4 regions of the Pantoea sp. X-Soil-ISGK-285 genome follow, and region 4 is predicted to be linked to each of the others. Evidence: predicted binding sites of a transcription regulator. Region 4 holds the regulator's gene; each other region holds the start of a gene.
What was found. Region 4 encodes PurR, which represses purine synthesis genes. Its sites were predicted from a motif close to CANGCAAACGTTTGCNTG; they were not measured.
Positions count from the first base shown of each region.

Region 1: gcvT (glycine cleavage system aminomethyltransferase GcvT) is a predicted target of PurR. The motif match lies at 1,962-1,979, and genes of this name have one in related genera.
Region 2: cvpA (colicin V production protein) is a predicted target of PurR. The motif match lies at 1,337-1,354, and genes of this name have one in related genera.
Region 3: AC6I8B_RS01655 (nucleoside-specific channel-forming protein Tsx) is a predicted target of PurR. The motif match lies at 1,452-1,469, and genes of this name have one in related genera.

Region 1 is NZ_AP035938.1:3,356,710-3,359,918, reverse strand. Features, by position in the region: gene ubiH (2-octaprenyl-6-methoxyphenyl hydroxylase) at 1-384, shown strand, start outside; gene ubiI (FAD-dependent 2-octaprenylphenol hydroxylase) at 398-1,600, shown strand; gene gcvT (glycine cleavage system aminomethyltransferase GcvT) at 2,033-3,130, shown strand; gene gcvH (glycine cleavage system protein GcvH) at 3,154-3,209, shown strand, end outside.
Region 2 is NZ_AP035938.1:2,883,328-2,886,536, reverse strand. Features, by position in the region: gene folC (bifunctional tetrahydrofolate synthase/dihydrofolate synthase) at 1-374, shown strand, start outside; gene dedD (cell division protein DedD) at 364-1,152, shown strand; gene cvpA (colicin V production protein) at 1,418-1,903, shown strand; gene purF (amidophosphoribosyltransferase) at 1,941-3,209, shown strand, end outside.
Region 3 is NZ_AP035938.1:372,854-376,062, forward strand. Features, by position in the region: gene yjdN (VOC family metalloprotein YjdN) at 1-254, shown strand, start outside; gene AC6I8B_RS01655 (nucleoside-specific channel-forming protein Tsx) at 351-1,217, opposite strand; gene AC6I8B_RS01660 (sensor histidine kinase) at 1,497-2,852, opposite strand; gene AC6I8B_RS01665 (response regulator) at 2,849-3,209, opposite strand, start outside.
Region 4 is NZ_AP035938.1:1,878,192-1,881,400, reverse strand. Features, by position in the region: gene AC6I8B_RS08975 (C40 family peptidase) at 1-364, shown strand, start outside; gene cydH (cytochrome bd-I oxidase subunit CydH) at 410-499, opposite strand; gene purR (HTH-type transcriptional repressor PurR) at 781-1,806, shown strand; gene punR (DNA-binding transcriptional activator PunR) at 1,803-2,708, opposite strand; gene punC (purine nucleoside transporter PunC) at 2,816-3,209, shown strand, end outside.

The DNA.
Region 1 (3,209 bases), 1.5 Mb from region 4:
TACCCGCTGGCGCTGCACCGGGCGATGTCGCCAGTGACGCATCGCGTGGCGGTGGTGGGCAATGCGGCGCAGACGCTACATCCGATTGCCGGGCAGGGCTTCAACCTGGGCCTGCGAGATGTGATGTCGCTGGCTGAAACGCTGGCAGCCGCCCATCGGCAGCAGCAGGACCCCGGCAGCTATGCGGTGCTGCATCATTACCAGCAGCGTCGTCAGCCCGACCGCGCCGCCACCATCGGTATCACCGACGGACTGGTTCGCGTCTTTGCGAATCGCTATGGCCCGCTGGTGGCAGGACGTAACCTGGGCCTGCTGGCGATGGATCATCTGCCGTGGTTAAGAAATCAACTGGCTGAGCGCACGCTTGGCTGGGTTAAGCGTTAATAAAGAGGCTCAGATGCAAACTTTTGATGTGGTGATTGCCGGTGGCGGTATGGTGGGACTGGCGGTGGCCTGCGGCTTGCAGGGCAGCGGACTGCGCATCGCCGTACTGGAAAAATCACCGGAGCCACCGCTGGCGCTGAGTGCGTCACCGTCAGTTCGCGTGTCGGCAATCAATGCCGCCAGCGAACGGCTGCTGCAGAAGCTGGATGTCTGGTCGACCATTCTCTCGCTGCGCGCCAGCGCTTATCACGGTATGGAAGTGTGGGATAAGGACAGCTTCGGCTCCATCGCCTTTGATGATGAGCAGCAGGGCCTGTCGCATCTGGGACATATCATCGAAAACCCGGTGATCCACAATGCGCTCTGGCAACGTGCCAGCGCCTGCAGCGACGTGACGATAATGGCACCTTCGCAGTTACAGCAGGTCGCGTTTGGTGACAACGAAGCCTTTGTTACTCTGCAGGATGGCAGCATGTTAAGTGCGCGATTAATGATTGCCGCTGACGGCGCTAACTCCTGGCTACGCAACAAAGCCGATATCCCGCTGACCTTCTGGGATTACGATCACCATGCGTTAGTGGCAAACGTCCGCACTGAGAAGCCGCACGACGCAGTAGCGCGCCAGGTGTTCCACGGCGACGGCATTCTGGCTTTCCTGCCGATGCAGGATCCGCATCTCAGTTCCATCGTCTGGTCGCTCTCGCCGCAGGAAGCGAGCCGTCTGGAAACCATGCCGGAAGCGCTGTTCAATCAGCAGCTCTCGGTGGCGTTTGATATGCGGCTCGGCCTGTGCCAGCTGGAAAGCGAGCGCAAATCGTTTCCGCTGGTGGCGCGCTATGCCCGCAACTTCGCGGCACACCGTCTGGCGCTGGTGGGCGATGCGGCTCACACCATTCATCCGCTGGCGGGTCAGGGCGTTAACCTTGGGTTTATGGATGCCGCCGAGCTGATCGGTGAGATTCGCCGCCTGCATCAGCAGGGCAAAGATATTGGTCAGCACCTCTATCTGCGACGCTATGAGCGCAGCCGTAAGCACAGCGCCGCAATGATGCTGGCGGGAATGCAGGGCTTCCGTGAAATGTTCGCAGGCAATAATCCGGCGAAAAAATTGCTGCGCGACGTGGGTCTGAAACTGGCTGACCGCCTGCCGGGTGTTAAACCCATGATGCTGAAGCAGGCGATGGGCCTGAATGATCTGCCCGCCTGGCTACGCTAAATCTGCCCTTCTGTTAAGCCAGCTTCTGCTGGCTTTTTTTATGCCTGACACCGCTCTGCACCACAAAAAGGCAACGCTGCACCAGCAGAGGTCTTCGTTTGATTTATTCTAATTTTGCGGGCGAATTCGCATTACTTTTTCTCATTCTTCTGTCCGCTTGGCGCGGGATTTTTTTAACATCCTGAATGCCATCCCGCATAAATTTGCTGCGTATATTTAAATTCCCTGCATTTATTGCGCGATTAATCACAAAATTGCAGTTTTATATCCTGTTAGCAGCCGTTCCTGGTTAGGCTGTGCCTCTGCTTTCGACCCCGGTTTGCTTATGGTTAATCGTCAGATTCGGTGGTAACGTCAGCCCTAAGAGAACGTTTGCGTCGGCACTGAATTCCGGCGCACTTTTGCACTTACTCGCTTCTGCACAGGATGGTTATGACTCAGCAAACACCTCTGTTTGAACAGCATCAGGCCTGCGGTGCCCGCATGGTGGATTTTCATGGCTGGATGATGCCGCTGCACTATGGCTCCCAGATGGATGAACATCATGTGGTGCGCACCGACGCCGGTATGTTTGATGTCTCTCACATGACCATCGTCGACCTGACAGGCCCGCGTACCCGTGAATTCCTGCGCTACCTGCTGGCAAATGATGTGGCAAAACTGACCCAGCCAGGCAAAGCGCTCTACACCGGGATGCTGAATGCCTCGGGTGGCGTCATTGACGATTTGATTGTTTACTTTATGAGCGAAGAGTTCTTCCGCCTGGTGGTGAACTCTGCCACCCGTGAAAACGATCTCGCCTGGATCACGCAACACGCGCAGGGCTATGGCATTACGCTGACGGAACGCGACGACCTGGCGCTGATTGCCGTGCAGGGTCCGCAGGCGCAGCAGAAGGCACAGACGCTGTTCAGCGAGGAGCAGCGTCAGGCTGTTGCCGGCATGAAGCCATTTTTCGGCGTGCAGTCAGGTGACCTGTTTATCGCCACCACCGGCTATACCGGCGAAGCGGGATATGAGATTGCTATGCCCGCAGAGGAGGTGGCCGATTTCTGGCAGCGTCTGCTGGCCGCTGGCGTAAAACCTGCCGGACTGGGCGCACGTGACACGCTGCGTCTGGAAGCGGGTATGAATCTGTATGGTCAGGAGATGGATGAAGGCGTTTCACCGCTGGCTGCCAACATGGGCTGGACGGTCTGCTGGGAACCTGCTGACCGCGATTTCATCGGCCGGGAAGCGCTGGAACTGCAGCGTGAACGCGGTACCGAAAAGCTGGTGGGGCTGATCCTCACAGAAAAAGGGGTGCTGCGTAACGGCTTGCCGGTGCGTTTCACCGATGACCAGGGGCAGCCGCAGGAGGGGATCATCACCAGTGGCTCTTTCTCTCCGACGCTGGGTTGCAGCATCGCCCTGGCGCGCGTACCGGCCTCAGTCGGCAGCACCGCCATCGTTGAGATCCGTAACCGCCAGATGCCGGTCCAGGTTACCCGTCCCGTTTTTGTCCGCGCCGGTAAACCGGTCGCTCAGTAAATTTTATTCAGGAGAAATGGCCAATGAGCAATGTGCCGAATACGTTGAAGTACCGCGACAGCCACGAGTGGGTGCGCAA
Region 2 (3,209 bases), 1.0 Mb from region 4:
TTATTCTGGATGTCGCCCATAACCCGCATGCGGCAGCATATCTGGCGTCGCGGCTGTCGTCACTGCCGAAACGCGGCAAAGTGCATGCCGTGGTGGGTATGCTGCATGATAAAGATATCGCCGGTACGCTGGCGGCGCTGGCACCGGTGGTCGATACCTGGTACTGCGCGCCCCTCGAGGGCCCGCGTGGCGCCAGTGCTGAGCAACTGCTGAACAACCTGTCGCAGGGCGAGGCTTTTAGTTCGGTTGAGCTGGCCTGGCAGCAGGCACGCCAGCGGGCAGCGCCGCAGGACATTGTGCTGGTCTGTGGTTCATTCCACACCGTTGCACAGGTCATGGAATCGATTGAAACGGAGAAAGGACGTGGCAAGTAAGTTTCAGAACCGTTTAGTCGGCACCGTTATTCTGGTCGCCGTTGGCGTGATTGTGCTGCCAGGGCTGCTGGATGGTCAGAAAAAGCATTACAAAGAGGAGTTCGCCGCCATTCCGCTGGTGCCGAAACCTGACGATCAGCAGGACAGCGAAATGGTGCCGCCGGTAACCCAGTCGCTGCCGGCACAGCCGCCGGAAGGCGCGGGCAATGCGGTCAGCAGCAGCAATGGCAATGGCAACGGTAAAACCAACGCTACGGCAGAGCAGGGTCGGACTCAACCGGAAGACGAGAGCGATCCGGTAGTGGTCTCGCCGCCGCCGGTCCATCAGTCTGTGCCCGCACAGACGGTGACGAAGCCGAAGGTCGTTGAGCAGCAGAAACCGAAAGTAACAGAACAGCCTAAGCAGAAGCCGGTCGAACAGCAGAAGCCAAAAGCCGTGGAGCAGCCTAAACCTAAACCGGTTGAACAGCCTAAAGTGGTCGAACAGCCGAAGCAGGAAGAGGCGCCAAAATCAGCAGAGACGACAGCGCCGGCAGGGCAGGCTTATGTGGTGCAGTTAGGTGCGCTGAAAAACGCCAGCAAAGTGAATGAGATTGTCGCGCAGCTGCGGCTGTCGGGCTATCGCGCCTTTACCGTGCCTTCAACGCCGGTACAGGGTCAGATCACCCGCATTTACGTTGGGCCTGATGCGTCGAAAGCCAAAATGCAGAGTGCGGTTGGCGAGCTGAAAAGTATCTCAGGACTGGGCGGTGTCGTGAAGCCATACAGCGCCCGCTAAAACGGGCGATTGGCGCTGCCGATAGCAGTAACAGGCAGCGTCTTTTACCCCTCAGACAGCGCGTTTAATGCGCGCTGCCGCGAAAAAAATTGACGATTTTCAACGGCCTGTCCGGTTGAGAATCACCCGGGCGATAGCGTTTTTTTTCATCGCCTTTTTTATGGATGCAGAAAAAGAAAACCGCTACGCAAACGTTTTCTTTTTCTGTTAGAATGCGCCCCGAACTGGATGCAGGGGTGCAATTGCACTGGCGCTGGAAGAGTTCATGATCTGGATTGATTACGTCATTATTGCGGTAGTTGGTTTTTCGGCTCTGGTCAGCCTGGTCCGTGGGTTTGTCCGGGAAGCCTTATCTCTTGTTACCTGGGGATGCGCGTTTTTTGTCGCCAGTCATTACTACGCCTACCTTGCAGTCTGGTTTACAGGTTTTGACGACGAACTGGTTCGTAACGGTATCGCCATCGGTGTGCTGTTTGTGGCAACCCTGATTGTGGGGGCCATTGTGAACTACGTTATCGGCACGCTGGTGGAAAAAACCGGCCTGTCGGGAACCGACCGGGTGTTGGGCGTCTGTTTCGGGGCATTGCGTGGTGTGCTGATCGTAGCCGCTTTGCTGTTCTTCCTCGATACATTCACTGGGTTTTCCAAAAGTCCGGACTGGCAACAGTCTCAACTCATTCCCGAGTTCAGTTATATAATCAGGTGGTTTTTTGATTACCTGAAAAGCACGTCGAGTTTTTTACCCCGGTGATGTGACCGGGAGTGCGGCTTAATGAGGAAATGACAACATGTGCGGTATTGTCGGTATCACCGGTTTCATGCCGGTCAACCAGTCGATCTATGACGCGTTAACGGTGCTCCAGCACCGCGGGCAGGATGCCGCAGGCATTTGTACTATCGATGCGCTGAAATGTTTTCGCCTGCGAAAGGCAAACGGCCTGGTCAGCGACGTTTTCGAAGCACGCCACATGCAGCGTCTGCAGGGCAATATGGGGATCGGTCACGCGCGTTATCCAACCGCGGGAAGCTCCAGTGCCTCTGAAGCGCAGCCATTCTATGTAAACTCCCCGTATGGCATCACCCTGGCGCACAACGGTAACCTGACCAACGCCCATGTGCTGCGTAAGCACCTGTTTGAAAAGGGCCGCCGTCACGTTAATACCACCTCAGATTCTGAAATCCTGCTGAACATCTTTGCGCAGGAGTTAGATCGTTTCCAAAACGATCCGCTGACAGCCGACAACATCTTTGCTGCGGTTGCTGCCGTGCATCAGCAGGTGCGCGGAGCCTATGCGGTAGTGTCGATGATTATCGGCCACGGCATGGTCGCCTTCCGTGATCCTAACGGTATCCGTCCGCTGGTGCTGGGCAAGCGCGTTATCGCTGATGGCCGCACCGAATATATGGTCGCCTCCGAGAGCGTGGCGCTGGATACGCTGGGCTTTGAGTTCATCCGTGACGTTGCACCGGGTGAAGCGGTTTATGTGACTGAGGCGGGCCAGCTGTCTACCCGCCAGTGCGCTGAAAATCCGAAAAGCAATCCGTGCCTGTTCGAGTATGTCTATTTTGCGCGTCCCGACTCCTTCCTCGACAAAATCTCGGTCTACAGCGCCCGTGTTCGTATGGGCACCAAGCTGGGTGAGAAAATTGCGCGCGAGTGGGAAGATCTCGATATCGACGTTGTGATTCCGATTCCTGAAACCTCCACCGATATCGCGCTGGAAATTGCACGTATTCTCGACAAACCCTATCGCCAGGGCTTCGTGAAGAACCGGTACGTTGGCCGTACTTTTATCATGCCGGGCCAGCAGTTACGCCGCAGCGCGGTGCGCCGCAAGCTCAACGCTAACCGCGCCGAATTCCGTGATAAAAACGTGCTGCTGGTGGATGACTCTATTGTTCGCGGTACCACCTCAGAGCAGATTATTGAGATGGCGCGTGAAGCGGGCGCAAAAAGGGTTTATCTGGCGTCAGCGGCGCCGGAAATTCGTTTCCCGAACGTCTACGGTATCGATATGCCTAGCGCCACGGAACTGATTGCGCATGGCCGTGAAGTG
Region 3 (3,209 bases), 1.5 Mb from region 4:
TGCGTATTGGTGACGGTGAGCTGATGCTGAGCGATGGCAACACCGATCAGCCGCCAGCGTCTGAGCATGCCGGTTACGCGGTCAGTCTCTCAACTACCGATGTCGAAAAGGGTAAAGCCTGGTTTGAGAAACTGTCGGCAGGCGGCAAGGTGACAACTGAGTGGCAGGAGACGTTCTGGTCGAACGGATTCGCGATGTTTATTGATAAGTTCAACATTCCGTGGCGCATCAATGTCGAGAAGCCGCAGGAATAATCGGGCCAGCCGGCGTCGCAATTTGCGGCGCCGTATTAATTAATGGCAACTGCCCGGATTAATGCGCGGCGGCGCTATTCAGGCCGCCGCACGTAATCAGAAGTTATAACCCGCCACCAGGTAGTAACCCCAGCCAGTCGATTTCACTTCAAACGGCCCGTTGCCAAAATTCTGTTCCTGTCCATCCGCCCACTGTCCGCCGTTGTGGAAGTAACGCGCTACCGCAGAGAAGTGCCAGTGATCGTAACCCAGTGACAGAATGTGGCTGGAGGCGATGGAGTTGCTGGTGCGTGATGAACCGCCTTTATCGCGGAGATCGGAACCCCAGTCGAAGTTGGTGAAGCCCACATAGCCCAGGTTACCGCCCCACAGCGTGGTGATTGGCACGAAGTATTTCACCTTGAAGCGATAGCCATCCCAGCTGTTTTCATTCGCCGCACCGTAGTTTTCCCACTGATATTTGGCGTAGACGTTCAGCGACAGACCGACATCGCTGTGCGTATCGATATCGGTGCCCAGACCCATGTACCAGGTGTTCTGGCGGCTATCGCTGTTGCGGCCCATGTCGTAGATGTAGTTGTTAGCGAAATACCACTCTTTGAACGGACCAAACGCCAGGCTGGTGCCGGTCAGTTTGTCGATAGAGAAGCGCGGCTCAATCTCCATAAACATCGGTGAACCGTGATCAAAAATGCCGTTGGCGTTGCTGTTGCCTGCGCCGAAGAAGTTGGTCAGATCGAGGTAGCCATAAAAATCGAACCAGTCCTTCTTCGCAAACGCTTCATATTCCAGATAAACGTCGTTGTTAAACTGCGGTCCGAAACGGGTGTGGTAGCTGCCTACCACGTTAACGCTCTGATGCCACCAGTCGGAGACATACTGCGGATCGCTTTCAGCGGCCTGCGCAGCGCCACTCAATGAACATGCCAGCACGGCACCTGCTATCAACGTTTTAAATTTCATTATTATCAGCCACATGCTTTTGACCGCCGCACAGCAGACGCAGTCAGAGAGAAATCGGTCCCTTGATGGGAATGAGGGTTTCACAGCAAATAACAGCCAGTTCTTCAGCCCGCGTAGCGTGCCTGTAACAGATCGATAGAAAATAGATTTTGCTCACGTTTGTCAAAAAGTGTTGCATTACAATTCAGCTAAAATGTGATGCGCTTCACAATAATGACCAGGATCGAACGGAACCAGGCAACCGTTTACGTTGTCTGGTTCGTGATCAAACGGGCGGGATCAGGGAAGGGTGACGCGAACCTGCAAACCACAAATGGCACCCTGTGGCGTCATGCAATTGGAAAGGGCGACGTGAATCTGATGCTTCTGTGCGACGTTGCGCACAATGGATAATCCCAGCCCGCTGCCCTGGGCTTTAACGTCAGGTGAACGGGTAAAACGGTCAAAGGCGCGTTCGATAAAGGATTCCGGCATGCCTGGCCCGTTATCGACAATATCGACCACTGTTTTACCTGCGACCCGATGCAGCAGCACATCGACCAGGCTGCCCTCCGGCGTGTGCAACATGGCGTTACCAATCAGATTGTCGAACAGGCTGCGCAGCTCGGAACGGCTGGCCTGCAGACGATACTGCGTGGAGCCATTAAAGCCGATATCGATGCCGCGTTTATCTGCCACTACCATCAGCTGCTCAATGCTCTCTTTCAGCAGATCGTCCAGTTCGATATGCTCGACGCTGGCGACCACGCTCTGGTCATCCTGACGCGAGACATTAAGTAACTGCGTGACCAGATGACGGGTGCGTGTGACGCCCGCTTCCAGCTGGCTGAACTGCCGGCTCGCTTCGCCTGGCTGGATATGCTGACGCAGATTTTCCAGCTGCAAGGTCACCGCCGTTACCGGCGTGCGCAGCTCATGCGCCGCATCTTCCAGGAACTGACGCTGCGACGACCAGGCCTCACGCAGCTTACTCAGCAGCGAGTTGTAGGCGGCCACCAGCGGCAGGATCTCATCCGGCAAGCCTTCGGGTGAGACATTGTGCGGATGATGCGTCTCCTGCGCGGCAATCTGACGCGAAGCGACCTGCAGATCCCGGGTGATCTTGCGCACCACCAGCCAGATCACCAGCAGTGACAGCGGCATCATCAGGATCAACGGAATGATCGCTGACAGCGCCCGCTTGACCATCAATGCCTTCATGTAGCTGAGGTTGTGCATCACCTGGATGGTTTTGATCTCGCTGCCAGGTAAGCCGGGCCGGGTATAGATGCGCCATTCGCAGTCGTCGCACTGACCCACATGCACGTCGCGATAGCCCCGTTGATTTTGCAGCGGAGCCTGCAGCTCCGGCCATGAGCTGGCCCGTAACTGACCCCGATCGTCCCACAGTTGCACCACAAAGGCGCTCTTCGCCTTGTCAGGCGCAATAAGCATCGGCATCAGGGCGGGCATCTGTTTATTAGTGGACCAGGCATCAGCGATTTTTGCCAGCTGATCGTCCTTCATGGTGCCGACCATATCGCCGTAGCAGCTGAAGAAATACCAGGTGACGCCGCCGATCATCAGCAGATGAATAATCAGCAGCGTAGAGAGTAATTTGTTGCGTAATGAACGCATAAAGGTGAAGGGTTTCATATTGCCGGTACCCGCCAGCCCAGTCCGCGCACATTGCGGATCACGTCGTTATCCAGCTTGCGGCGCATCCCGTGGATCAGAACATCCACCGCGTTGCTGCTGACTTCATCGCCCCAGCCATAGATGCGATTTTCCAGCTGCTCGCGCGACAGAATAGCGCCTGGCCGCTCCAGCAGGGCGTAGAGCAGGGCATATTCGCGCGCCGTAAGCTGCTCGCGCTGTCCTTTGTAGAGCACTTCGCGGGTCATCATATCCAGCTGCACATCGCCGCTGCCCAGCACCGAGTCTGCTGCGCCGTGGCTGCGTCGGGTAATCGCGCGCATCCGGGCCATGACTTCCTGTAAATCGAACGGTTTA
Region 4 (3,209 bases):
GTTGGGTAAACCCTATCAGTGGGGCGGCACCTCTCCCCATACCGGTTTCGATTGCAGCGGCCTGGTCTGGTACGCCTATAAAGATCTGGTGAAGTTTAAGATCCCACGTACTGCTAACGAGATGTACCACCTGCGTGATGCCGCGCCGATCAAGCGTGAGTCGCTGGAGAAAGGCGATCTGGTCTTCTTCCGTATCAATGGACGCGGTACTGCGGACCATGTCGGCGTTTACCTGGGTGATGGCAAGTTTATCCAGTCGCCACGCACCGGCAAAGATATTCAGATCAGCGCGTTAGGAGAAGATTACTGGCAGCGCCACTATATTGGTGCCCGTCGGGTGATGACGCCAAAAACCATACGCTGAGCAGCAGAACAACCAGAAGAGAGCCGGGATAATCCCGGCTTTTTTTTAGTGCAGAATAGCGGTAAAACTAAAGGCCACAATCATCAGCAGACAGCCCGCGGTGGTCATTAAAGCCAGTTTAAGATCGGTACTCATTGCTTGCTCCTTAGTCACACAATTAGCAGGGGTATCGCATTTTCCCACAGGGCCCGGTAAAAATCTCGTTTTATCCGTTCAGCCTTGTTAGAATCCCGCCTTTGTTGCGCAACGCGCGCAACCCTGATTCCGTTTGCGCACGTTTTCAGGCGCTTTTACGCCGCCAGCGGCCTGTTTCCTGGCCATGAATGCTGCATTTTTGCGGAAAAAAACCTGAACAGACGCAAACGTTTAACACTACGCTTATCATAGAGTTAGATAAGCACTGGAGTCCGATTTTCATGGCAACAATTAAAGATGTGGCGAAACGCGCTGGCGTCTCAACGACCACCGTTTCGCACGTCATCAATAAAACCCGCTTTGTGGCTGAAGAGACGCGCAACGCGGTCTGGCAGGCGATTAAAGAACTGCACTACTCGCCGAGCGCCGTGGCGCGCAGCCTGAAAGTGAACCACACCAAAACGCTGGGCCTGCTTGCCACCTCCAGCGAAGCGCCCTATTTCGCTGAAATTATCGAAGCGGTTGAAAATCACTGCTTTGACAAAGGCTATACGCTGATTCTGGGTAATGCGCATAACGATCTGCAAAAACAGCGCGCCTATCTCAGCATGATGGCGCAGAAACGCGTCGATGGGCTGCTGGTGATGTGCTCTGAATATCCGGACGATCTGCTGCAGATGCTGGAAGAGAACCGCAATATCCCGATGGTGGTGATGGACTGGGGTGAATCGCGCGCCGACTTCACCGACACGGTACTGGATAATGCTTTCCAGGGCGGCTATCTGGCGGGACGCTATCTGATTGAACGCGGACACCGGGATATTGGTGCAATCCCCGGCCAGATGGAGCGTAACACCGGTGGCGGACGTCATGCCGGTTTCCTGAAGGCGATGGAAGAAGCGGGTATTCAGCCACGCGCCGAGTGGATTGTGCAGGGTGACTTTGAGCCGGAGTCGGGCTATCAGGCGATGCAGCAGATCCTGTCGCAGAAGCAGCGTCCCACGGCGGTGTTCTGTGGCGGTGACATCATGGCGATGGGCGCGATTTGCGCCGCCGACGAGATGGGTTTACGCGTCCCCCAGGATATTTCGGTGATCGGCTATGACAATGTGCGCAACGCCCGTTATTTTGCACCGGCCCTGACCACAGTGCATCAGCCTAAAGCCCAGCTGGGTGAGAAAGCGCTGGAAATGCTGCTGGACCGCATTACCAGTAAACGCGAAGTGTCACAAACGATTGAGGTCCATCCCACGCTGATTGAGCGCCGTTCCGTGGCCGATGGCCCGTTCCGCGACTATCGCCGTTAATGCTCGCTTAACCACTCCTGATTAAGCGTTTGCGCATCACCCAGATAGCTGAGCAACCAGCCTGTCGCCGGTGATGCGCGATCCTCTGCCCAGCTGACGCAGCATGGGCTGTCCGGAAACGCCACCGGCAGCGTCAGTTCAACCAGCTCGCCGCTGTCGAGCAGTGGCCTGGCCAGATGGCCCGGCACCATCGCCACACACAATCCCGCCTGCACGCACTCGAGCCCGGTTTGCCACTCCGGCACCACCAGCCGGCGCTGGTTATCCAGCGTCCATGTCATACGACGCGGCAGTGCGCGAGAAGTATCTTCCAGCACCAGGGATGGCCAGCTCCGCAGCGTGTCATCATCTATCTGGCTCGCCTGTGTCAGAGGATGGTCGGGCGCAACCACGCAGCGCCAGTTAAGCGTGCCCATATCCCGAAAAGCAAAACGTCCGCCCACCGGTATCGCCTGAGTGGCACCAATCGCCACTTCCACCCGGCCATCGGCCAGCGCATCCCAGACGCCGTTAAAGACTTCATAGCTGATGATCAGCTCCATATCAGGAAAGTGGCGATAGAAATCTTTGACCAGCTGCCGGGTGCGCTGAGGTTTAGCGATACGGTCAACGGCTATGCTTAGCTGGCCGCGCCAGCCGTTAGCCAGCTGCTGACACTGTCGCCGGGTGGCAAGCATTTTTTTGATGACGCTGCGTCCTTCCCGGACAAAATGCTCACCCGCCGGGGTCAGAACCACTTCGCGATGCTGCCGTTCAAACAGCGGTACCGCCAGCCAGTTTTCCAGCTGACGCACCGTATAGCTGATGGCAGAGGGCACCCGATGCAACTCCTGCGCGGCGGCGCTGAAGCTCCCCCCACGGGCGACAGCGTCAACCACTTCTAATGCATATTCTGACCACATAATCTGCCTTCAAAAATTTTAACAGCAATCGGCAAATATTACCGTTTCACAGCAGCAAACGCACCTTTTACACTCTGCCGCGTTTATCCTGCAAAAATGAGAATCAGATGCTGTCGAATAAAGGGTTTATGCCCTACCTTGCCCTGCTGAGCATGCTGGGCTTTTTAGCCACTGATATGTACCTGCCCGCCTTTGGTGCGATGCAGCAAACCTTTAACACTTCACCCGGTCTGATCAGCGCCAGTATGAGTCTCTTCCTGGGCGGCTTCGCCGTGGGTCAGCTCTTCTGGGGACCGCTTTCCGATCGCATCGGTCGTAAACCGGTGCTGCTGTCCGGACTGGCCATGTTTGGCGCTGGCTGCGCAGGCATGCTGTGGGTGAATGATATCTATCTGATGCTGGCGCTGCGTTTTGTCCAGGCGATTGGCGTCTGTGCCGCTGCCGTAAGCTGGCAGGCGCTGGTGGTGGATCGCTACCCTGCAGCGCGCGCTAACAAAGTCT